DNA from 4 places in the Streptomyces sp. 1222.5 genome. Region 1 is predicted to be linked to each of the others. Evidence: riboswitches for the same ligand, from Rfam matches in the RefSeq annotation. Region 1 holds a riboswitch; each other region holds the start of a gene.
What was found. A riboswitch is a leader RNA that binds a small molecule or an ion and turns the genes downstream of it on or off. The one in region 1 is predicted to bind cyclic di-AMP.
Positions count from the first base shown of each region.

Region 1 (5,027 bases):
GATGGGCCAGGGCACGGCCCGGTTCGTGCCCGGGATGCTGCACGGTGCTGCGACCATGCTGGTCACCGGCGTGGCCCTGGTCGGCCTCAACCAGGCCGACGGTCACCACGTGAACACCGTCAAGATCGGCGTGAAGCTGGCCCTGCTGATCGTGATCCTCGGGCTGGTCTACGTGAAGCGCGACGAGGAGCGGGTCGACAAGGGGCTGTTCGCCCTGGTCGGCGCGCTGACCACGGCGAACATCTTTATTGCCGTCCTGTGGACCTGAGCGGCCGCGGCTGACGGCCCGGCCGGACCCGACGGTCAGCCGGGCCCGCCGCCGGCGCGGGCCGTGCGCAGCGCACCCATGACCGTGGCCAGCCACGCCGCCACCCCGACCCACACCAGCACCTGCCCCGGCACCCTGAGCCACGGGGCGTCCATGGCGGTGGAGACGGACAGCGTCGCCGCAGCCGTCATCCCCATCGGGAAGACCGTCGCCCACCGCCGCAGGTCGTAGCCGAGCCGGGGCCGGACCGCCTCGGCCACCAGCAGCACGGCGTACGCGGCGAGATCCAGCACGAGCAGGGCCGCCGTCACGTCGCGCAGTACGCCGCGGTCGTCCAGGTTCCACAGGTACATGGGCCCGTCACCCGCCGCGATCAGCCTCGCGCCGGCCAGCGCCGAGATCGCGAGCGCCCCGCCCGCGATCCAGTGGTCCCCGGCGCCCTCCAGCACCTGCCGCAGGTCGAAGCGGACCAGGGCGAGGCCGTAGAGCACCAGCCCCAGCCAGAACAGCACCATCGCGGTGTGCGCCAGCCACGCCGTCTCGACGGCCGCGGCCAGCGTGGCGCCCAGCACGGCGAGGCCCTGTGTGGCCACACAGCCCAGGAAGACCGAACCCGGCATGCGCCGGGCCCAGTGCCGCATCACGAAGACGAGCAGCCCCGGCCAGAGCAGCGCCGAGAGCGCGAGCAGTGCCGCGGCCAGGGTCTCCCAGCCCAGCACCGAGAGCCGGGTGCCCAGTACGGTCGTCGCGGCGACCGCGGTCAGCGCGCCCGGAGTCGCCGCGGCGGCCAGCCACCGCGGCCGGTCGGTGCCCAGCCGCATGACGAAGTCGGCCGCCAGCGCCACCCAGGCGATCGCGGCCAGGACCAGCACCACCCGGGACAGCGTCTCGTCGCCGGACAGGTGCAGGCCCATCGACACGATGCCGGTCGCCATGACCGCGGCGCCGGCGGCGGGAGGCCACTCCGCCCACCACGCACGCACTTCCGAGATGCCGGGCATGCGCCGATGCTAGGCAGCCGCGACGGGCCGACCGGGCAGGCCACGCGCGCGTAGCGGGCAAAAACACCGGCACGCGCGCGTGGATGCGCGGGCGGAAGGGGTCAGGCCGGCCGGACGACGCCCTGGACGAGCGCCTCGCCGCCTCGGTGGACGGGCTCCTCGCGGATGTAGGCGCCCGGTTCCGGGGCGTGGATCATCGTTCCGTCGCCCGTGTACAGACCCACATGGCTGCTGTCCTCGTGGAAGAAGACCAGGTCACCGGGGCGAGCGTCGGCGAGGGCCACCGGAGTGCCCGCGACGGCCTGGTCGCGGGCGGCGCGCGGAAGGATGACACCGGCGGCCCGCCACGCTGCCTGGGTGAGGCCGGAGCAGTCGTAGGAACCGGGGCCGCTGGCACCGCTCACGTAGGGCCTGCCGAGCTGGGCGCGCGCGAAGGCGATCGCCTTCCCGGCCTTGGTGGCCTGCTGCGAGACCGTGGCTGCGGAAGGCGCGGGTGCGGCGGAGGACGTTGCGGCCGCGTACGTCTGCGGGCCGGTGCCCTCCCAGGCGGCCGGGGCGGGTACGGCGGGCAGCCCGTCCTCCCAGGTTGCCGGGGCGGATGCGGCGGGCAGCCCGTCCTCCCAGGCCGCCTGCGCGGGCACTACGGGCAGCGCGTCACCCCAGGGCGTGGGGTCGGGCTCGGCGGGGCGCGCGTGCTCCTGGGCGGGGAGCCGCGAGAGCAGGTCCCGCGCGGTGGCGAGCTTGCGCTGGACGGCGGCCTTCGCGGCCTTCACGTCGTAGGGCGCGGCGTCGGCGTCCGGCGTCCGCGGGCTCCTGCCGGTCCTGCCGCGTTCGGCCGTGTCCCGCACGCGCGAGGCCAGCCGGTTCATCACCCTGTTCTGGGCGAAGTGGTCCTGCGGGAACTCCTCGAGGAGAAAGGCGGCCGTGTCCGGGCCGGCGGCGGACGCCACCCGCCCCTCCGGCGCCTTGGCGCGCCGGGTCCCGCGGCGGGCGCTCTCCTGGCGCGGCTCCTCCTCGCGGGCTCGCTGCCTGGCCGCCGGTTCGTCCTCCGGAGACGAGTCGGCCCGGCGGTAGAGCTCGTCGATCTTCTTCTCGATCTCCTCCATGCTCGGCCTGCCGTCGTCGGCGGCGGCCTCGGCCGTCTGCGACAGGAGGGCCACGGAGGTGAAGGCGGCGGTGGCGAGAGCGGGGCCGCGCAGGCCCGGTCCACGGGTGCCGCCGGGGCGCGGCTTGCGGTGCGACGCCAAGGCTGGCGACTCCTTCCAAACGGCCGCCTACCGGGTTAGCTGTCGGGTTCGGGCGGGTGGTTCGGAAGGGTTGCCCTACGGCGTCGTCCCGGGTGGGAGTCGGCCGATTCACCCCGGGATCGGTGGGTCCCCGGCTCTGGGCGCCGTGCGAGGCGCGCCGGACTCGGCGGAGGCCGCACGGCCCGGCGACGTTCGCCGGAGTGGGGTCGTGCGGCCTGACGGCAACCTAGCCAACTCGTGTGTCTCCTGTGAAGGTTGGTGAGCGGTTTGTCCGATACATTTCTGTGACCTGAGGTCAGGTTTATACAGGGGTGACCAGGCGATTCCGCAGCGTGAGGAGTGTGGAGGGGGTCCGCCGGGAAGATCGATGCCGCCGTGGAAGTGCTCGGGAACGGCCGTCCGCGGGCCATGTTCCGGGGACCGGGACCGGTTGTCGGTGGGGCGCCCTAGACTCGTAGAGCGATGAGCAGCCTCTTTGACGACAGCTTCCTGGCGGACCTCCGGCCCCCTCGCGGGCACGACGAGGAACCCCCGCCGCCGCCCGAGCACGATCACGCCCCGGAGCCGATTCCGGACGATCTGTTCGGCGGGAAGTTCGACGTGCCGCCGGACCGGGACGCCCACTACCGCGACGGCGCCCCGCGCCCCGCGCTGGACCCGGCGGCCCTCCTGGAGGGGCTGAACGAGAACCAGCGCGCGGCCGTGACGCACGCCGGCTCCCCTCTGCTCATCGTCGCCGGTGCGGGCTCCGGCAAGACCCGCGTGCTCACCCACCGCATCGCGCACCTGCTCGCCGAGCGGCATGTGCACCCCGGCCAGATCCTCGCGATCACCTTCACCAACAAGGCCGCGGGCGAGATGAAGGAGCGCGTCGAGCAGCTCGTCGGCCCGCGCGCCCACGCGATGTGGGTCATGACCTTCCACAGCGCCTGCGTGCGCATCCTGCGCCGGGAGTCCAAGAAGCTCGGCTTCACCTCGTCGTTCTCGATCTACGACGCCGCCGACAGCAAGCGCCTGATGGCCCTGGTCTGCCGTGACCTGGACCTCGACCCCAAGCGCTTCCCGCCCAAGTCATTCAGCGCCAAGATCAGCAACCTGAAGAACGAGCTGATCGACGAGGAGGACTTCGCCGCCCAGGCCACCGACGGCTTCGAGAAGACCCTCGCGCAGGCCTACGCCCTGTACCAGTCGCGGCTGCGCGAGGCGAACGCCCTCGACTTCGATGACCTGATCATGACGACGGTCAACCTGCTGCGTGCCTTCCCGGACGTCGCCGAGCACTACCGCCGTCGCTTCCGGCACGTCATGGTCGACGAGTACCAGGACACCAACCACGCCCAGTACGCCCTGGTCCGCGAGCTCGTCGGCACCGCCGCGCACCCGGTGGACGTACCGCCGAGCGAGTCCGACCTGCCGCCGGCCGAGCTGTGCGTCGTGGGTGACGCGGACCAGTCCATCTACGCCTTCCGCGGTGCGACGATCCGCAACATCCTCCAGTTCGAGGAGGACTACCCCGACGCGACGACGATCCTGCTGGAGCAGAACTACCGCTCCACGCAGACCATCCTGTCCGCCGCCAACGCGGTCATCGAGCGCAACGAGTCCCGCCGCCCGAAGAACCTGTGGACCAACGCCGGCCAGGGCGCGCGGATCACCGGTTACGTCGCCGACACCGAGCACGACGAGGCGCAGTTCGTCGCCGACGAGATAGACCGCCTGGTCGACGCGGGCGAGGCGAAGGCGGGCGACGTCGCCGTCTTCTACCGCACCAACGCCCAGTCCCGTGTCTTCGAAGAGGTCTTCATCCGCGTCGGCCTGCCCTACAAGGTCGTCGGCGGTGTCCGCTTCTACGAGCGCAAGGAGGTCCGGGACGTCCTCGCCTACCTGCGTGTCCTCGCCAACCCCGAGGACACGGTGCCGCTGCGCCGCATCCTCAACGTGCCCAAGCGGGGCATCGGCGACCGCGCCGAGGCGATGATCGACGCCCTCGCCCAGCGCGAGAAGATCAGCTTCCCCCAGGCGCTCAAGCGCGTCGACGAGGCGTACGGCATGGCCGCGCGCTCCACCAACGCGGTCAAGCGGTTCAATACGCTGATGGAGGACCTGCGGACGATCGTGGAGTCCGGGGCGGGACCGGCGACGGTGCTGGAGGCCATACTCGAACGCACCGGCTATCTTGCCGAGTTGCAGGCCTCCACCGATCCTCAGGACGAGACGCGCATCGAGAACCTCCAGGAACTCGCCGCCGTGGCCCTGGAGTTCGAGCAGGAGCGCGCCGAGGGAGAGACCGGCACGCTCGCCGACTTCCTGGAGCAGGTCGCCCTGGTCGCCGACTCGGACCAGATCCCCGACGAGGAGGACGGCGACGGCGTCATCACGCTGATGACCCTGCACACCGCCAAGGGCCTGGAGTTCCCGGTCGTGTTCCTGACCGGCATGGAGGACGGCGTCTTCCCGCACATGCGCGCCCTCGGCCAGAACAAGGAGCTGGAGGAGGAGCGGCGCCTGGCG
Region 1 covers NZ_FNSZ01000001.1:3,640,389-3,645,415, reverse strand. Annotated here, with positions in the region: gene BLW57_RS16270 (hypothetical protein) at 1-268, shown strand, start outside; gene BLW57_RS16265 (tellurite resistance/C4-dicarboxylate transporter family protein) at 304-1,269, opposite strand; gene BLW57_RS16260 (C40 family peptidase) at 1,371-2,516, opposite strand; cyclic di-AMP (ydaO/yuaA leader) riboswitch at 2,525-2,669, opposite strand; gene pcrA (DNA helicase PcrA) at 2,979-5,027, shown strand, end outside.

Region 2 (5,027 bases), 1.2 Mb from region 1:
CCTCGAAGCTGCGCTTCTGGGTGTAGCCGGCGTCCGTGAACACCTTGATCATCTTGGTGTTGGCGGGGAGCACCTCGGCGGCGAACCGGCGGATGCCGCGCTCGCGCGCGACGGCCGCGACGTGCTCCAGCAGGGTGGAGGCGACACCGCGGCCCTGGTGGGCGTCCTGCACCAGGAAGGCCACCTCGGCCTCGTCGGCGGGGGCGGAGGCGGGCATCCCGTCGGCGCCGATGCGGTCGTAGCGTACGGTGGCGATGAACTCGCCGCCGACGGTGGCCGCGAGTCCCACCCGGTCCACGAAGTCGTGGTGCGTGAAGCGGTGGACGTCCTTGGCGGAGAGACGTGGGTACGGCGCGAAGAAGCGGTAGTACTTCGACTCGTCGGAGACCTGCTCGTAGAAGCTCACCAGGCGGTCGGCGTCGTCGGCGGTGATGGGCCGGATGCGCGCGGTGCCTCCGTCGCGCAGCACCACGTCGGCCTCCCAGTGAGTGGGGTACTCGTGCCGCTCCTGCCGATCCGCCGAGGTCTGCATGGGCCCCAGAGTACGGCTCGCGTACGGCAACGGCGCGAGGCAGTCTGTGGAGGACGACACGCCGGACCGAGGCCGCGGTCCGGTGCCGTACCGGAGGGGACGGAGGTCCGCTCCGGGCACGCTTCACGGTATGGGAAACTGGTCTAGACAACCCTGAAGACTGAAGGGCAGCAACACATGGCTGAGCGCCGCGTCAACGTCGGCTGGGCCGAGGGCCTCCACGCCCGCCCCGCTTCCATCTTCGTCCGAGCCGCCACGGCCACAGGCGTCCCGGTGACGATCGCCAAGGCCGGGGGCAACCCCGTCAACGCGGCCTCCATGCTGGCCGTCCTGGGTCTGGGCGCCCAGGGTGGCGAGGAGATCGTCCTCGCCTCGGAGGCCGAGGGCGCGGACGCCGCCCTGGACCGCCTGGCCAAGCTGGTCGCCGAGGGCCTGGAAGAGCTGCCCGAGACGGTCTGAGCACCTCGCGTCCGAACGCCGAAGCCGCGTCGCCTTTCCGGGCGGCGCGGCTTCGGCTTTTCGAGCGGCTTCGATCGCTCGGCGAAATCAACGCGCGGAAATCACCGCGAGAATGAATTCGGGCAGCGAGAAACAACCCCCACCGAATTCCCCCTCTTTGTATACGACACCCGTGTTAATACCGTCGGCCCGTCGTGTTTACGGCATGTTGCGAAGTCCTCACACGCTCGGCGCCGCCGGAAAAGCGCAGACGGTGCGCGCCCGTCGCGCGCTCGGCGTGCAGCGCCGTGACCGCCCGCGCGCGCTCGCCGTCGCCGCGTGCCACCGCGTCCACGATCGCGCCGTGCTCCGCCCAGGAGTCCAGCGGGCTCTGCGGGGCCTCCACCGCGTACATCCAGGTGATCTTGTGGCGCAGCTGGGTGAGCATCGAGGCCAGCGAGGGGCTGCCGGAGGCCTGCGCCAGCGTCTCGTGGAACCAGCCGCTCAGTGCGCGCAGCTCCTCGCTGCCGCCCCTCCTGGCCCGCTCCTGGCCCAGCCGTACCAGGCCGCGCAGCACCTTGAGATGGGCCTCCGTACGCCGCTGTGCCGCCCGTGCCGCGCCGAGCGGCTCCAGGAGCAGGCGCATCTCCAGCAGGTCTGCGGCCTCCTGCGCGGTCGGTTCGGCCACGCACGCGCCCGCGTGCCGGCGGGTCACCACGAACCCCTCCGCCTCCAGGGTGCGCAGGGCCTCACGGACGGGGACGCGCGAGACGCCGTAGCGGCGGGCCAGCACTTCCTCGGTGAGCCGGCCGCCGCGCTCGTGGACACCGGCGACGATGTCGTCCCGGATCGCCGTGCACACCGAATGCGCCGGAACACGCATGACCGACCTCCGCCTTAATCCCCGTGAAACGCCCGCAGGGGACGCCCTTTCCGTGACTCTATTCCAAAGAGGCCGAATTTCCGACGGCAGGCCGGAATCCATGGATATTTTTTGGACAGCGGTCCGACGGGGATCACCCGGAAACGGCGAAAGCCCCGGCTCGGTGAGCCGGGGCTTTCGCATGTCCGCGGGGTGGCGTCAGACGTTCACGCCGTGGTTGCGGAGATAGGCGATGGGGTCGACGTCCGAGCCGTAGTCGGGGCTCGTACGGGCCTCGAAGTGGAGGTGCGGGCCCGTGACGTTGCCGGTCGCGCCGGACAGACCGATCTGCTGGCCGGGGACGACCTTCTGGCCCACCGTGACGCCGATGGACGACAGGTGGCCGTACTGGGTGTACATGCCGTCGGCCATCCGGATCACGATCTGGTTGCCGTACGCGCCGCCCCAGCCGGTGGAGACGACGGTGCCGGAACCGACCGCGTGGACGGACGTGCCGCTGGCCGCGTGGAAGTCGATACCGGTGTGGGAGCCGGAGGACCACAGCGAGCTGCTGGCCTTGTAGGCGGTGGACACGTAGGAGTGCACGATCGGGGCGACGAACGCGTTCAGGCGCTTGCGCTCGGCCTCACGGGCGGCGCGGGCCCTGGCCTCGCGCTCCTCCTTGACCTTGGCGGCGGCGGCCTTGGCGGCGGCCTCCTCGGCCGCCTGCTGCTCGGCGGCCTGCTTCTGGGCGTCCGCCTGCGCGCTGATCTGCTCCGCGACGTCGTCGCTGACGGTCACGACGGGCGTGAGGCCGGTCTGCTCCGCGGCGTTCTCGGCGGCGAGCGCCGGCGACGCGGCGAGGGTGCCGATGACACCCGTGGTGGTGAGGGCGGCGACACCGGCCGCCTGCGCGGTGGTGCGCTTGACCCGGCCGGGCTTGCGATGCTTCCCGGTGGCGCACATGAACGCCATGAAGTGGCTGGTCCTTTCCTTCCTTCTCGCCTACCGGGTTAGCTGACGGGTTCGGAGCAGGAAGGTCTCCTACGGGCCCCCTCGCTCACGCGCGGGCGCCCGATTCACCCCAGGGACGATGGGTCCCCGGCTCCCCTGGCTCGCGCCGTACGGGGACTCGGCGATGACTGTCCGGTGCCGCGGGCGCGGCGTGGTGCGTGACGAACAGCCTGGACGAACCTACGGAAGCCCGCTTTCAATCCTCAAACGGATCCGGGCTTTTGTAGCGCATCCCACAGGGCAGACAGGCAACCTCCGCCCCAAATCGGGCATCTGGTGAAGCGAGTGGAACGGCGGGGGCCCTGACGACCCGTAGGTCGGCAGGGCCCCACGCACGCGTGCCGTGCTCCGCGGCAGCGGCCGCTATTCGGCCGTGACGACGGTGACTTCGCCGATGCCGAGCGCCTCGACCGGCGCCTTGATCCGGGAGGCGTCGCCGACGAGGACGGTCACCAGCCGGTCCACCGGGAAGGCGTTGACGACGGCCGCGGTCGCCTCGACCGTGCCCGTCGCGGCCAGCTGCCGGTACAGCGTCGCCTGGAAGTCGTCGGGCAGGTGCTGCTCGACCTGGTCGGCCAGGGTGCTCGCGACGGCCGCCGCGGTCTCGTACTTCAGCGGCGCCACCCCGACGAGGTTCTGCACGGCGACGTCCCGCTCGGCGTCGGTCAGGCCCTCCGCCGCGAGGGTGCGCAGCACCTTCCACAGGTCGTCCAGCGCGGGACCGGTGTTCGGCGTGTCCACGGAGCCGCTGATGGCGAGCATCGAGGCACCGGTGCCGTCCGGGGCCGACCGCATGACCTGCCCGAACGCCCGTACCCCGTAGGTGTAGCCCTTCTCCTCGCGCAGCACGCGGTCCAGGCGGGAGGTGAGGGTGCCGCCGAGGCAGTAGGTGCCGAGGACCTGGGCGGGCCAGACCCGGTCGTGCCGGTCCGGGCCGACGCGCCCGATGAGCAGCTGCGTCTGCACGGCGCCCGGCCGGTCCACGATGACCACGCGGCCGGTGTCGTCGGCGGTCACCGGCGGCACCGGCCGCGGCTCGCCCGGCGTGCCGGTCCACGCGCCGAGGGTGTCGCCGAGCAGCTCCTCCAGGTCGGTGCCGGTGAGGTCGCCGACGACGACCACGGTGGCCGTGGCGGGGCGGACGTGCCGGTCGTAGAAGGCGCGTACGGACGCCGCGTCGATCTTCTCGACCGTCTCCTCGGTGCCCTGGCGCGGCCGGGACATGCGCGAGGTCACCGGGAACAGCTCCTTGGAGAGCTCCTTGGCGGCCCGGCGGGAGGGGTTGGCCAGCTCGTGCGGGATCTCGTCCAGGCGGTTGCGGACCAGCCGCTCGACCTCGCTCTCCGCGAAGGCGGGGGCGCGCAGGGCGTCGGCGAGCAGGCCGAGGCCCTTGGCCAGGCGGGAGGCCGGGACCTCCAGGCTGAGCCGGACCCCGGGGTGGTCGGCGTGCGCGTCGAGCGTGGCGCCCGCGCGCTCCAGCTCGGCGGCGTAGTCCTCGGCCGAGTGCTTGTCCGTGCCCTCGGAGAAGGCCCGCGCCATGATCGTGGCGACGCCGTCCAGGCCGGCGGGCTCGGCGTCCAGGGGTGCGTCCAGCATCACCTCGACGGCGACGACCTGCTGGCCGGGGCGGTGGCAGCGCAGCACGGTCAGGCCGTTGTCCAGCGTGCCGCGCTCGGGGGCCGGGAACGCCCACGGCTTGGCGTCGCCCGGCTGCGGCCGGGGGTGGAACTCCATGGTGGCGAGCTCGGTCACTTGGCCGTCTCCTCGTTCTCGTTGCCGGCCTCTACGGTCGCTTCCTGTTCCGGGTCCTCGGGGACCTGGGCGTCCTCGACGGTCTCCGGGGACTTCGGCTCGTAGACGAGCACCGCGCGGTTGTCGGGCCGCAGCCGGGCCTTGGCGACCTCCTGGACCTCCTCGGGGGTGACCTCCAGTACGCGCTTGACGGCGGTGAGCGCGAGCTGCGGGTCGCCGAACAGGACGGCGTACCGGCACAGTTCGTCGGCGCGGCCGACGACCGTGCCGAGCCGGTCCAGCCACTCGCGCTCCAACTGGGCCTGGGCGCGCTCCATCTCCTCGGGCGTCGGGCCCTCCGCGGCGAACCGGGCCAGCTCCTCGTCGATGGCGGCCTCGATGACCGGCACCTCGACGTCACCGGAGGTCTTCACGTCAAGCCAGCCCATG
Region 2 covers NZ_FNSZ01000001.1:2,486,028-2,491,054, forward strand. Annotated here, with positions in the region: gene BLW57_RS11090 (bifunctional acetate--CoA ligase family protein/GNAT family N-acetyltransferase) at 1-532, opposite strand, end outside; gene BLW57_RS11100 (HPr family phosphocarrier protein) at 710-991, shown strand; gene BLW57_RS11105 (GntR family transcriptional regulator) at 1,167-1,853, opposite strand; gene BLW57_RS11110 (M23 family metallopeptidase) at 2,052-2,807, opposite strand; cyclic di-AMP (ydaO/yuaA leader) riboswitch at 2,821-2,980, opposite strand; gene BLW57_RS11115 (M16 family metallopeptidase) at 3,210-4,598, opposite strand; gene BLW57_RS11120 (M16 family metallopeptidase) at 4,595-5,027, opposite strand, start outside.
Region 2: another riboswitch for cyclic di-AMP. It lies ahead of BLW57_RS11110 (M23 family metallopeptidase); the one in region 1 lies ahead of BLW57_RS16260 (C40 family peptidase).

Region 3 (5,027 bases), 3.7 Mb from region 1:
ACGAACCCTGCGGCCGCGCCCCGCCGACTCGCCGCTGCTGGACCTGGCGAGCAACGACTACCTGGGCCTGGCGCACCACCCCGAGGTGACCGAGGGCGCGGCGCGGGCCGCCCGTACCTGGGGCGGGGGAGCCACCGGTTCACGTCTGGTCACCGGCACCACCGAGCTGCACTCCGAGCTGGAGCGCGAACTGGCCGCCTACTGCGGATTCGAGGCGGCCCTGGTCTTCTCCTCCGGCTACGCGGCCAACCTGGCCGCGGTCACCGCGCTGGGCCCGCACGGCTCGCTGATCGTCTCCGACGCGGGCAACCACGCCTCGCTCATCGACGGCTGCCGGCTCGCCCGGGGGGCGACGCAGGTCGTCGGGCACGGCGATCCCGAGGCCGTGCGCAAGGCCCTGGCCACGCACGAGGGGACGGCGATCGTCGTCTCCGACACCGTGTTCTCGGTCGACGGGGACCAGGCGCCGCTGGCCGGGCTGGCCGCGGCGTGCCGGGAGCACGGCGCGGGCCTGGTGGTGGACGACGCCCACGGTCTCGGCGTGCTGGGCGACGGCGGACGGGGCGCGCCGTACGCGACCGGTCTGGCCGGTGCCGAGGACGTGGTCGTGACGGCCACCCTGTCCAAGTCGCTGGGCAGCCAGGGCGGGGTGGTGCTCGGCCCGGCCCGGGTGATCGGCCATCTGGTCAACGCGGCCCGGACGTTCATCTTCGACACCGGTCTGGCGCCGGCGGCCGTGGGTGCCGCGCTGGCCGCGCTGCGGCTGCTCGTCCGGGAACCGGAGCGCGCGGCGCGGGCCCGGGAGGTGGCTTCGGAACTGCACGCACGGCTGACCGCCGCGGGCCTGGAAGCGGTACGTCCGGACGCCGCGGTGGTCTCCGTGCGGGCACCGTCCCCGGAGCAGGCGGTGCGCTGGGCGGCCGACTGCCGTACAGCGGGTCTGGCCGTGGGCTGTTTCCGTCCTCCCTCCGTGCCCGACGGCATCTCACGGCTGAGGCTGACCGCCCGGGCGGACCTGTCCGGGGCCGAGATCGAACGCGCTGTACGGGTGATCGGCGAGACGCGACCATGAGTCGGCGTGACACGGCCGGGCGTCGCCGCCAGGGGATGTGATCAGAGGCGGGCGGGGTGTCGGTGGATCACGGGAGCGTGGTCACGAACTCCGCCCAGCTCTCGGGGGAGAAGAGCAGTGCGGGTCCGGCAGGGTCCTTCGAGTCGCGCACGGCGAGCAGCCCGGCCCAGGGGCCGGTGTCCGGCCGGGCCGTCTCCACGCAGTTGTTGGCTCCCGTGCTGTGGCTGCTGCGCAGCCAGCTCACGTCGTGCAGGTCGGTACTGGCAGGGACGTTCCGAGGCAGAGCGGTCATGGTGCCTCCTTACGCGCCGTCACCTATCCCGGCGATGTAGTCCAACGAGTCCTCGGGTGAAAGGGCTTGGTTCTGAAGGGACTTGAAGGCCTGCGAGTAGGCCATCAGGTCTTCTTTCCGTTCGAGGTAGAGGCTACTCGTCAACTGGTCGACAACAACCACATCCAGATCAGAAGTGCTCGGAAATGAGAAGATAACGAAAGGCCCGGTGAGGCCGACATGCGCTCCGGCGCCGAACGGCAGTACCTGGAGCCGTACTTGGGGCAGCCGGGCGGCCTCCTCCAGCCGCTCCAGCTGCCGGGTCATCACCCCGGGACCGCCGACCTCGCGGCGCAGCACCGCCTCGTCGAGCACCGCGCTGAGCTCCAGCGGCGGGTGCGAACGCAGCACGTCCTGCCTGGCCAGACGTACTTCCACCAGCGCGTCCAGGTGCTCCTCGTCCAGGTCGTTCACGGCCGCCCGGGTCACCGCGGTGGCGTACTCGGCGGTCTGCAGCAGCCCCGGCACGACCGTCGTCTCCAGGGTGCGCATGACGCTCGCCTGCGACTCCAGACTGATGAAATCCCGGTACGTCGGCGGCAGCACCCCGCGATAGGCGTGCCACCACCGGTTGCTACCACCGGCGTCCTCCGACCCCGCCAGCATCAGCAGCAACTCGCGCAGATGTCCGCCCCGCACCCCGTAGGCGTCCAGGAGTAACCGCAGATCGGCCGGTTTCACACCGCTCGCGCCGGTCTCGATGCGGCTCACCTTCGACTGGTGCCAGCCGACCAGCTGCGCCGCCTCCCCGCTCGTGAGCCCAGCACCGGTACGCAGCGTGCGCAGTTCGGCGCCCAGTTTGCGGCGGCGCACCGCGGGACCGTTCTGCATGGGCTCCTCCTTACTCCTTATGGACCGCCCGGATACGGCTGCGCGTCGCAGAGTTCACCGCTTCGGGCGACAGATATATGCATATCTTGGTGGATCGCTCCCCGTGACCGGCCCGGTGATGGCAGTCTGGCGACGAGCACCAGTCCGGGACCGTACTCGAACCATCCGCTCCATGTCGGACTGCGGTCCCGCGGGAAAGGGACGACGTCGCCATGGCAGACCATCTGGAAGCATCCGTCACTCTGCCGAGCGATCCCGCCTCGGTCTCCGCGGCCCGCGCCTACGTGGTGGGGACGCTCGCGGAGTGGGGCCTGCCGTCGGACACCGACGTGGCCGACACCGTCCGGCTCATCGTCTCCGAACTCGCCACCAACGCCGTACAGCACACCTTCGGACAGTCACCCACCTTCACGGTCGACATCGCGCTGGACCGTGACGAACACCTGCGCATCGGCGTCACGGACAGTCATCCCCGCTTCCCCAAGAGACTGCCCGCCGCCGTCCAGCAGGACAACGGGCGCGGCATGGTCATCATCCGCTGTCTCACCGCCGAGTGCGGCGGCAAGCTCCGCGTCCGCCCGACCCGTGAGGGGGGCAAGACGGTGTTCATCGAACTTCCGTGGGCGCTGCCGGTCGAGCCGGTGGCGGCCGGAGGCCAGCAGGAACCGTAGCCCGGCACGCGCGCCCGGACGCCGTGACGCCCCGCCCGCGGCCTCCTCGGAGGTCGCGGCCGGGGCTGGACACCGGTGTCCGGGACGCCGCTGTTCGCGCTGATCCTCAGTGTGCCGGCCCCGGGCGCCATGGCTCCAGGCGGGCGCCGAGGCGGCGCTGACGGTCCTCGGAGCGGCCCCGCCGCCGGAGCCGCTCCTGCCGTGACGTCGGGTCAGCTCACCCGGCCGTACCACACGCTCTTCGTCCAGATCTTCTGGAGCCGCACCACGTCACCGGTCCTGGGCGCGTGCCAGATCTTGCCGTGACCGGCGTAGATGCCGACGTGGTAGACGCTGGAACCGGAGTGGAAGAACACCAGGTCGCCCGCCTTGCGGCTCCTGGCCGAGATGTGGTGCGACTTGTTGTACTGCTGGGCGGCGGTGCGTGGCAGCTTCTTGCCCGCCTTCTTGAACGAGTAGAGCGTCAGCCCCGAGCAGTCGAAGCGCCGCGGCCCGGTGGCCCCGTACTGGTACGGAGCACCCTTCTTGGAGGCCGCGATCTTCAGTGCCTTCGTCGCGGTGGCCGCGGTGGTCGCGGCCGAGGCGTCGGTGGCGAGGCCGGGCACCGCGATGGAGCCGCCGACGGCGGCGAGTGTCAGAGCCGAGGCCGTGCCGGCCCGGGCCATCAGCGACGGGACACGATTGAGCGCAGACATGCGCAACCCTTCGTCAGCCGCCTGTGAAGGATGACCTGTCGGATTCGGGCTGGCGAAGTTGCCCGGCCGCGTTGCCGCGGCTTCACCCCAAGGGCTGCTCGGAACATCCGGTCGTCCGCATCGAGCGGACGAACATCCGTTCCGGCGACCCGTCTAGCTTGGGTCCTCCACTCCTGCCGATCCACTCCTGTCGACCGGTCATCCGCGCGGCGGCAGGACTCGGCGTCCGCCCGGATCGCCCCGCCGCCGTGGCGGGGTCTTGTCGTCAGACAGGGATCTTCACTCACAGGTGTCCGAAAATCCCAATGGAATCGGGGATTTGTGGCGTTACTCACCACTCACCCGTTCGGGTGGACACTGCTCTGTTCGAGACATCGTCAAGTCCCGTTCGTAGCCCCCGACCTGGGGCGGAGCACTCGCCGGGACACCACGGACCGGTCCCGCGCGCAAGCCGGGAGGGTCAGAAAATCATCTGGATATACCTCGGTCGGCCGACAGTCGTTCGGACCGTTTCAACTCCGGCCCGAACGACGCGTCGACGCTCCGGCCCCCGCGGGCCCCACGCGCGTCCGGATCAGCCGACGCCGTCGGGCGGGAGTACGACGCGCGCGGTGCGGCGCTCGCCGTCCAGCACCCGCAGGGCCCGTGCCAGCGTGTCCCCGTGCAGCTCCGTCTCGCCCCGCGCGTGCATCAGCGCGAGCGCGTCACGCAGCTCCGCCGCCTTGCGCACCAGGGCCTGCGCCGCCCGCAGACCGGGATAGGTGTCGCCGTCGCGCGCGGGGTTGATCCGCCCCAGCAGGTCGGCCGCCTCCAGGTAACGGTCGATCAACTCGCCCTCCGCGCGGGTCAGCGCGGGCAGCGGTGGCAGTTCCTGAGGCGGCATCGGGCGCTCACCTCGCGTCCGGTGCGCCGGGCATCTCGCGGCGGCTGGGCACGACGCCGTCCACCAGGCCGTAGGCCAGGGCCCCGGAGGCGTCCAGGACCAGGTCCCGCTCCAGGTCCCGGTGAACCTGCTCCGCCGTGCGCCCCGTGTGCGCCGCGAGGATCGTCTCCGTCAGGGCGCGGGTCCGGGCCAACTCCCCGGCCTGGATCGCGAGGTCGCTGGGCTGCCCCCGCACCGGCTCCGGCAGGGCGGGCTGTTCGAGCACCATGCGGGCGCTCGGCAGCGTGAACCGCTGGCCGTGGGTGCCGGCCGCGAGCAGCACCGCGGCGACGGAGACGGCCTGCCCCAGGCAGTACGTCGCGATGTCGCAGCCGACGTACCGCATCGTGTCGTAGATCGCCGTCATCGCCCCGAAGGAACCGCCCGGGGAGTTGATGTAGAGCGTGATGTCCCGGTCGGGGGCGGCGTGTTCGAGGTACATGAACTGCGCCGTCACGTCGTTCGCGGCGGCGTCGTCGACCGGTGTGCCGAGGAAGACGACCCG
Region 3 covers NZ_FNSZ01000001.1:7,309,011-7,314,037, forward strand. Annotated here, with positions in the region: gene BLW57_RS33125 (8-amino-7-oxononanoate synthase) at 1-1,072, shown strand, start outside; gene BLW57_RS33130 (DUF397 domain-containing protein) at 1,140-1,364, opposite strand; gene BLW57_RS33135 (helix-turn-helix domain-containing protein) at 1,374-2,234, opposite strand; gene BLW57_RS33140 (ATP-binding protein) at 2,447-2,905, shown strand; gene BLW57_RS33145 (C40 family peptidase) at 3,118-3,600, opposite strand; cyclic di-AMP (ydaO/yuaA leader) riboswitch at 3,604-3,835, opposite strand; gene BLW57_RS33150 (hypothetical protein) at 4,175-4,483, opposite strand; gene BLW57_RS33155 (ATP-dependent Clp protease proteolytic subunit) at 4,491-5,027, opposite strand, start outside.
Region 3: another riboswitch for cyclic di-AMP. It lies ahead of BLW57_RS33145 (C40 family peptidase); the one in region 1 lies ahead of BLW57_RS16260 (C40 family peptidase).

Region 4 (5,027 bases), 2.0 Mb from region 1:
CGGCACGGGTTCACGGAGTCGTGGCGGGAACGGCTGGCGCGGGTCGGGCTGGACCGGGTCGACGTGGCCTCCCTGAGCATCAACTACCGGACGCCCGAGGAGGTCATGGCGGAGGCGGAGCCGGTCATCCGGGCCGTGCTCCCGGACGCCAACGTGCCGGCCTCCGTCCGCAGCAGCGGTGTCCCCGTCGTGCACGGCACCGTCTCGGAGCTGGAGTCGGTCCTCGACGGCTGGCTCGCCGCGCACGACGACGGGATCGCCTGCGTCATCGGCGCTCCCTCGTTCCGGGCGACGCCCCGCGTCCGCTCGCTGACCCCGGAGCTGTCGAAGGGGCTGGAGTTCGACCTGGTCGTCCTCGTCGACCCGGAGGCGTTCGGCGAGGGGATCGAGGGGGCGGTGGACCGCTATGTCGCCATGACCCGGGCGACGCAGCGGCTCGTGGTCCTCACGAGCCGCCCCACGGACTAGCCCCCGTCCCGGTGCGTGTCTCCCCGCGCGTGCGCGCCCGGTGGCCGGAACAGCACCGGCGAGCGGGCCCACCTGCCCGGCGGGCTCGGAGCGGCCCGCCCGGTAGGGTGACCGCGTGGCGAGAGTGCGGTTGAGCGTGGCGGAGCGGCGGGAGGAACTGCTGCGGGCCGCCATCGAGCAGATCGAGGCGCGGGGCGTCGCGGCGGTCCGGATCGCCGACGTGGCCGCGGCGCTCGGGGTGAGCAACGCGCTGGTGCTGTACCACTTCTCGACCAAGGAGAAGCTGGTCGCCGCCGCGTTCACGTACGCGGCGCAGGACGACCTCGCGCACCTGCGCAAACTGCTGGGACGGCGCACCTCCGCGCTGCGCCGGCTGCGGGCGGCGGTGCGCTGGTACGCGCCGACCGGTCAGGCCAAGGGCTGGCGGCTGTGGATCGAGGGCTGGGCCGTGGCGCTGCGCGAGCCGGCGCTGCGGGACGTCACCCGGGACCTGGACAGGGAGTGGAAGGCCGCGCTCGTCGAGGTCATCGCCGAGGGCGTGGCGGCGGACGAGTTCGTGTGCGCCGATCCGGTCGGCACGGCACTGCGGCTGACCGCGCTGATGGACGGGCTGGCCGTCCAGCTCACCTCGTACCCGGGCTCGGTGCCGCGGTCCCGGGCGCAGGAGTGGGTCGATGAGGCCCTGGCCCGCGAACTGGGCCTGGACCGGGAGGCGTTGGCGGGGCGCTGACACGCCGCGCCGTACCTGCGGGGGCGTGATCGTGCCCCTCGCCGTGGGTCGCACGGGTCGGGGCACGAAGAACCACTCACCGGCACCGGTCACCGTTTCGGTGGCTCCGGGTCAGGCCACGGAGGCGATCCGGAGCTTGATGTCGTCCGGCGACAGGGGGCCCTTCGCCGTCACGTGGTCGCCGGAGGACTCGCCCCGCAGTCGGCGGCCGATCCACGGCACGAGGTACTCGCGGGCCCAGTGGACGTCGTCCCGGCGGACCTCCAGGGTGCCCCGGGGCGGCAGCGGCGGCCACGGCTGCTCCGGGTCGGCCGGCACCTCGAGACCGAGGGCCTGACCGGCGCGCAGGGCCACGCGGGTGTGCCCCTCGGGCGAGAGGTGGAGCCGGTCGCTGTCCCAGGCCCTGCGGTCCTGTACGGACTTGAGGGACCACAGGTCGAGCACGGGGCAGCCGTACCGGTCGGCGATGGCGCGCACATGCCCGTTGTACGTGGCGATCTTGCCGCGCAGATGCTTGAGCAGCGGGACGCCACGGGTGTCGAACCCGGTCGTCACCATCACCGTGCCCGCGGCCTCGGCCAGCGGGGCCAGGGCGCGCTCGAATCGCTCGGCCACCTCGTCCGGGTCGGTACCGGGGCGGATGATGTCGTTGCCGCCGGCGCAGAAGGACACGAGGTCCGGGGCCAGTTCGACGGCCTGGGGAAGCTGGTCCGCCACGATCTGGTCCAGCAGCTTCCCGCGCACGGCCAGGTTGGTGTACTGGAAGTCGCCCTCGGGACGCCGGTCGGCGAGCAGTACCGCGAACCGGTCCGCCCAGCCCACGAACGCCCCGTCGGGACCGGGATCGCCCACGCCCTCGGTGAAGCTGTCCCCCACCGCCACGTACGACCCGATCACTGATCTGTTGTCACTCTTCGAATCGTCTGCCACATCGGACCATGATTCACCTTCGGATGTGACCTACGCGACCGTAGGCCGGGGTTGACGAACGGTGAGATGGGACACTCTTAAAGAATTTGCCAACCGGGAATACCGAAGGCCGGATCCGGGGATCGGGGGTCCGGCCTTCGGTGGCGTGTCCGGCAGGTGGTTGTGGTGCGGGCCGTGTCAGCCGACGGGGACGCCGTGCTCGCGGAGGTAGCCGACCGGGTCGATGTCGGAGCCGTAGTCCGGCGTCGTGCGGATCTCGAAATGCAGGTGCGGGCCGGTCACGTTGCCGGTGGCGCCGGACAGGCCGATCTGCTGTCCCGCCGTCACGGCCTGGCCGGCCGAGACGGAGAGCCGGGAGAGGTGGCCGTACTGGGCGTAGTGGCCGTCGAGGAGCTTGATGACGACCTGGTTGCCGTAGGCGCCGCCCCAGCCCGCCGAGACGACCGTGCCCGCGCCGACGGCCTTGAGGGGGGTGCCGGTCGGTACGACGAAGTCGACGCCGGTGTGGTAGCCGCTGGACCACATGCTGCCGGCCGTGTGGTAGGCGGTGCCGATGGTGGCGCCGGTCACGGGGAGGGTGAAGCCGGTGGCGGCGGTCGTCGTGGCGGCGGACACCGCCGGCTTGGCCGCCGAGGCCTGCCGCGGGGCCACGGACGCCTTCGTGGGGGCCGAGGTCTTCGCGGGGGCCGAGGGCTTCGCGGGGGCCGAGGGCTTCGGGGCGGCCGAGGAGTGCTGCGGGGCAGCGGGTTCGGTACGGGTCCGGGCGGCCTGCTCGCCGAGCGTCAGCTTGAGGCCCGGGTGGATCAGCGCGGGGTTGTCGCCGACGGCCTGGCGGTTGTCGTCGTAGAGGCGGTGCCAGCCACCGCCGACGTGCTGCCGGTCGGCGATCGTCGCGAGGCAGTCGCCGGCCTTGACGGTGTAGATGTGCGCCGTCGCGTCCGCCGCGGCGGCGGACCTCTGCACCGCGGCGGGAAGGGACTGCGCGGCCTTTCCGGAAACGGGCTGCGCCGCGGGGGCGGCGTGCGCTCCCGTGGCCCCGAGGAGCGGGAGGGCCAGAGCGGCGCCACCCGTTCCGGCGACGGCGATGGAGCGGGAAAAACGCGGGGTCTTGGGACGTCGGTGCTTACCCTTCGCGGGCATGGCGCATTCCTCTCCGACGCCTGCGAGGTCAGCTGCCGGGTTCGGGCTGGAGTCGCCCGGCCGTGCGGTGCGCGGCTTCACCCCTGGCCTGTCGCGAGAACCGGGACAGGCGGTCGTGCCTGGTGGGTCCCCCGCTCCTGCCGAACACGGGTCATATGTGCGGGAACTCCGGGCGGCGGCAGGATTCGGCGTTCCGTCCGGATTGGTGGCGAACGTAAGCGAGCAGGACGGGCGGAAACAAGCGCCCCGTTCCCGCCCTTCCGGATTCGCAAGATCGAAGGCGGGAATGCCCGGTGACCCTCCGTGCATTCCCGCCTTCCGGGCCGATTCGATTTCCCTGTGGGGCACCGGAATTACGTGAACATGTCGCGCGACGTACGGTCACGAATATGACGCCCCTCACACGGAGTCCCCCCACGTCCGTTTATTTGATGGCGAGTTGGACTCGGGGCGCCAATCTGCGTGAAGGGTTCAGATACGACACAGTCGGACAATCGTCGCATCCAGGTCGCCCTTCAGCCCCGTCCGCAGGCCGTGGTGCAGCAGTACGGCACCTCGGTGCACTTCGCCCGATTCGCGGCATTCGTACGACGCTGTCGGGTCGAGTCCGCGCAGCCGCACCGCCGGAACCGGCTCGCCGTAGCTCTGCGACCGAAGCCAGGCGAGGACCACCGTCTCGTCCCCGAGGACGTACTGGACGGCACTCAGCCCGTCCGCCGGGGGCCGCAGCCGGTACAGCTCGCCCCGCTGGACGACCGGGCGGATCTCCTTGTAGAGCTCCACCCAGCCCCGGGCCTCGGCCAGCTCCTCCGCGCTCCACGCCGTGAGGTCTCCGCCGACGCCCAGCACGCCCGCCATGGCGCTGACGAAGCGGAACCGCAGCGAGCTGACCCGGCCGTTGAGCTGGGTGTTCGGGCTGTCGGTGACCCAGGCGGCCATCACACGCGCGGGGTGGATCTGGCTGAAGCCGTGCTGGATGGCGAGCCGGTCCAGCGGATCGGTGTTGTCGGAGGTCCACACCTGGTCGGTACGGCTCATCACCCCGAGGTCGATCCGGCCGCCGCCTCCCGAACAGGACTCGAAGGCGACCCCCGGGTGCGCCGCGCGCAGCCGGTCCAGCAGGGCGTACAGCGCGTGGACGTGATCGATCCACAGGCGCTGCGGGTACGGCTCGCCGGGCCAGCCGGCGTCGGTGAAGCAGCGGTTGAAGTCCCACTTCACGTAGTCGATCGGGGTGCTGGTGAGCAGTGCGTCCAGCTGCTGCCAGAGGTGGTCCTGGACGTCCTCGCGGGCCAGGTTGAGGACGAGCTGGTTGCGCAGCTCCGTCCGCTTGCGGCCCCGCTGGTACTGCACCCAGTCGGGGTGGGCCCGGTAGAGGTCGCTGTCCTGGTTGACCATCTCGGGCTCGACCCAGATGCCGAACCGCATGCCGAGGCCGTGCACCTGGTCGGCGAGCGGCTTGAGACCGTGCGGGAAGCGGTCGGGATTGGGGCTCCAGTCGCCCAGCCCGGCGCGGTCGCCGGTGCGGGCACCGAACCAGCCGTCGTCCACCACGAAGAGTTCGCAGCCGATCTCGGCGGCGCGGCGGGCGAGGGCGGTCTGCTGCTCCTCGGAGATGTCGAAGTGGGTCGCCTCCCAGGAGTTGAAGAGCACGGGCCGGTCCCGCTCCGCGTCCGGCACGACGTACGCGCGCTGGTAGGCGTGCCAGGTGCGGCTCGCGGCACCGAACCCGCCGGCGCTCCACAGGCCGGCGAAGACC
Region 4 covers NZ_FNSZ01000001.1:1,615,758-1,620,784, forward strand. Annotated here, with positions in the region: gene helR (RNA polymerase recycling motor ATPase HelR) at 1-468, shown strand, start outside; gene BLW57_RS07330 (TetR/AcrR family transcriptional regulator) at 584-1,198, shown strand; gene BLW57_RS07335 (SGNH/GDSL hydrolase family protein) at 1,310-2,095, opposite strand; gene BLW57_RS07340 (M23 family metallopeptidase) at 2,306-3,268, opposite strand; cyclic di-AMP (ydaO/yuaA leader) riboswitch at 3,273-3,469, opposite strand; gene BLW57_RS07345 (alpha-galactosidase) at 3,740-5,027, opposite strand, start outside.
Region 4: another riboswitch for cyclic di-AMP. It lies ahead of BLW57_RS07340 (M23 family metallopeptidase); the one in region 1 lies ahead of BLW57_RS16260 (C40 family peptidase).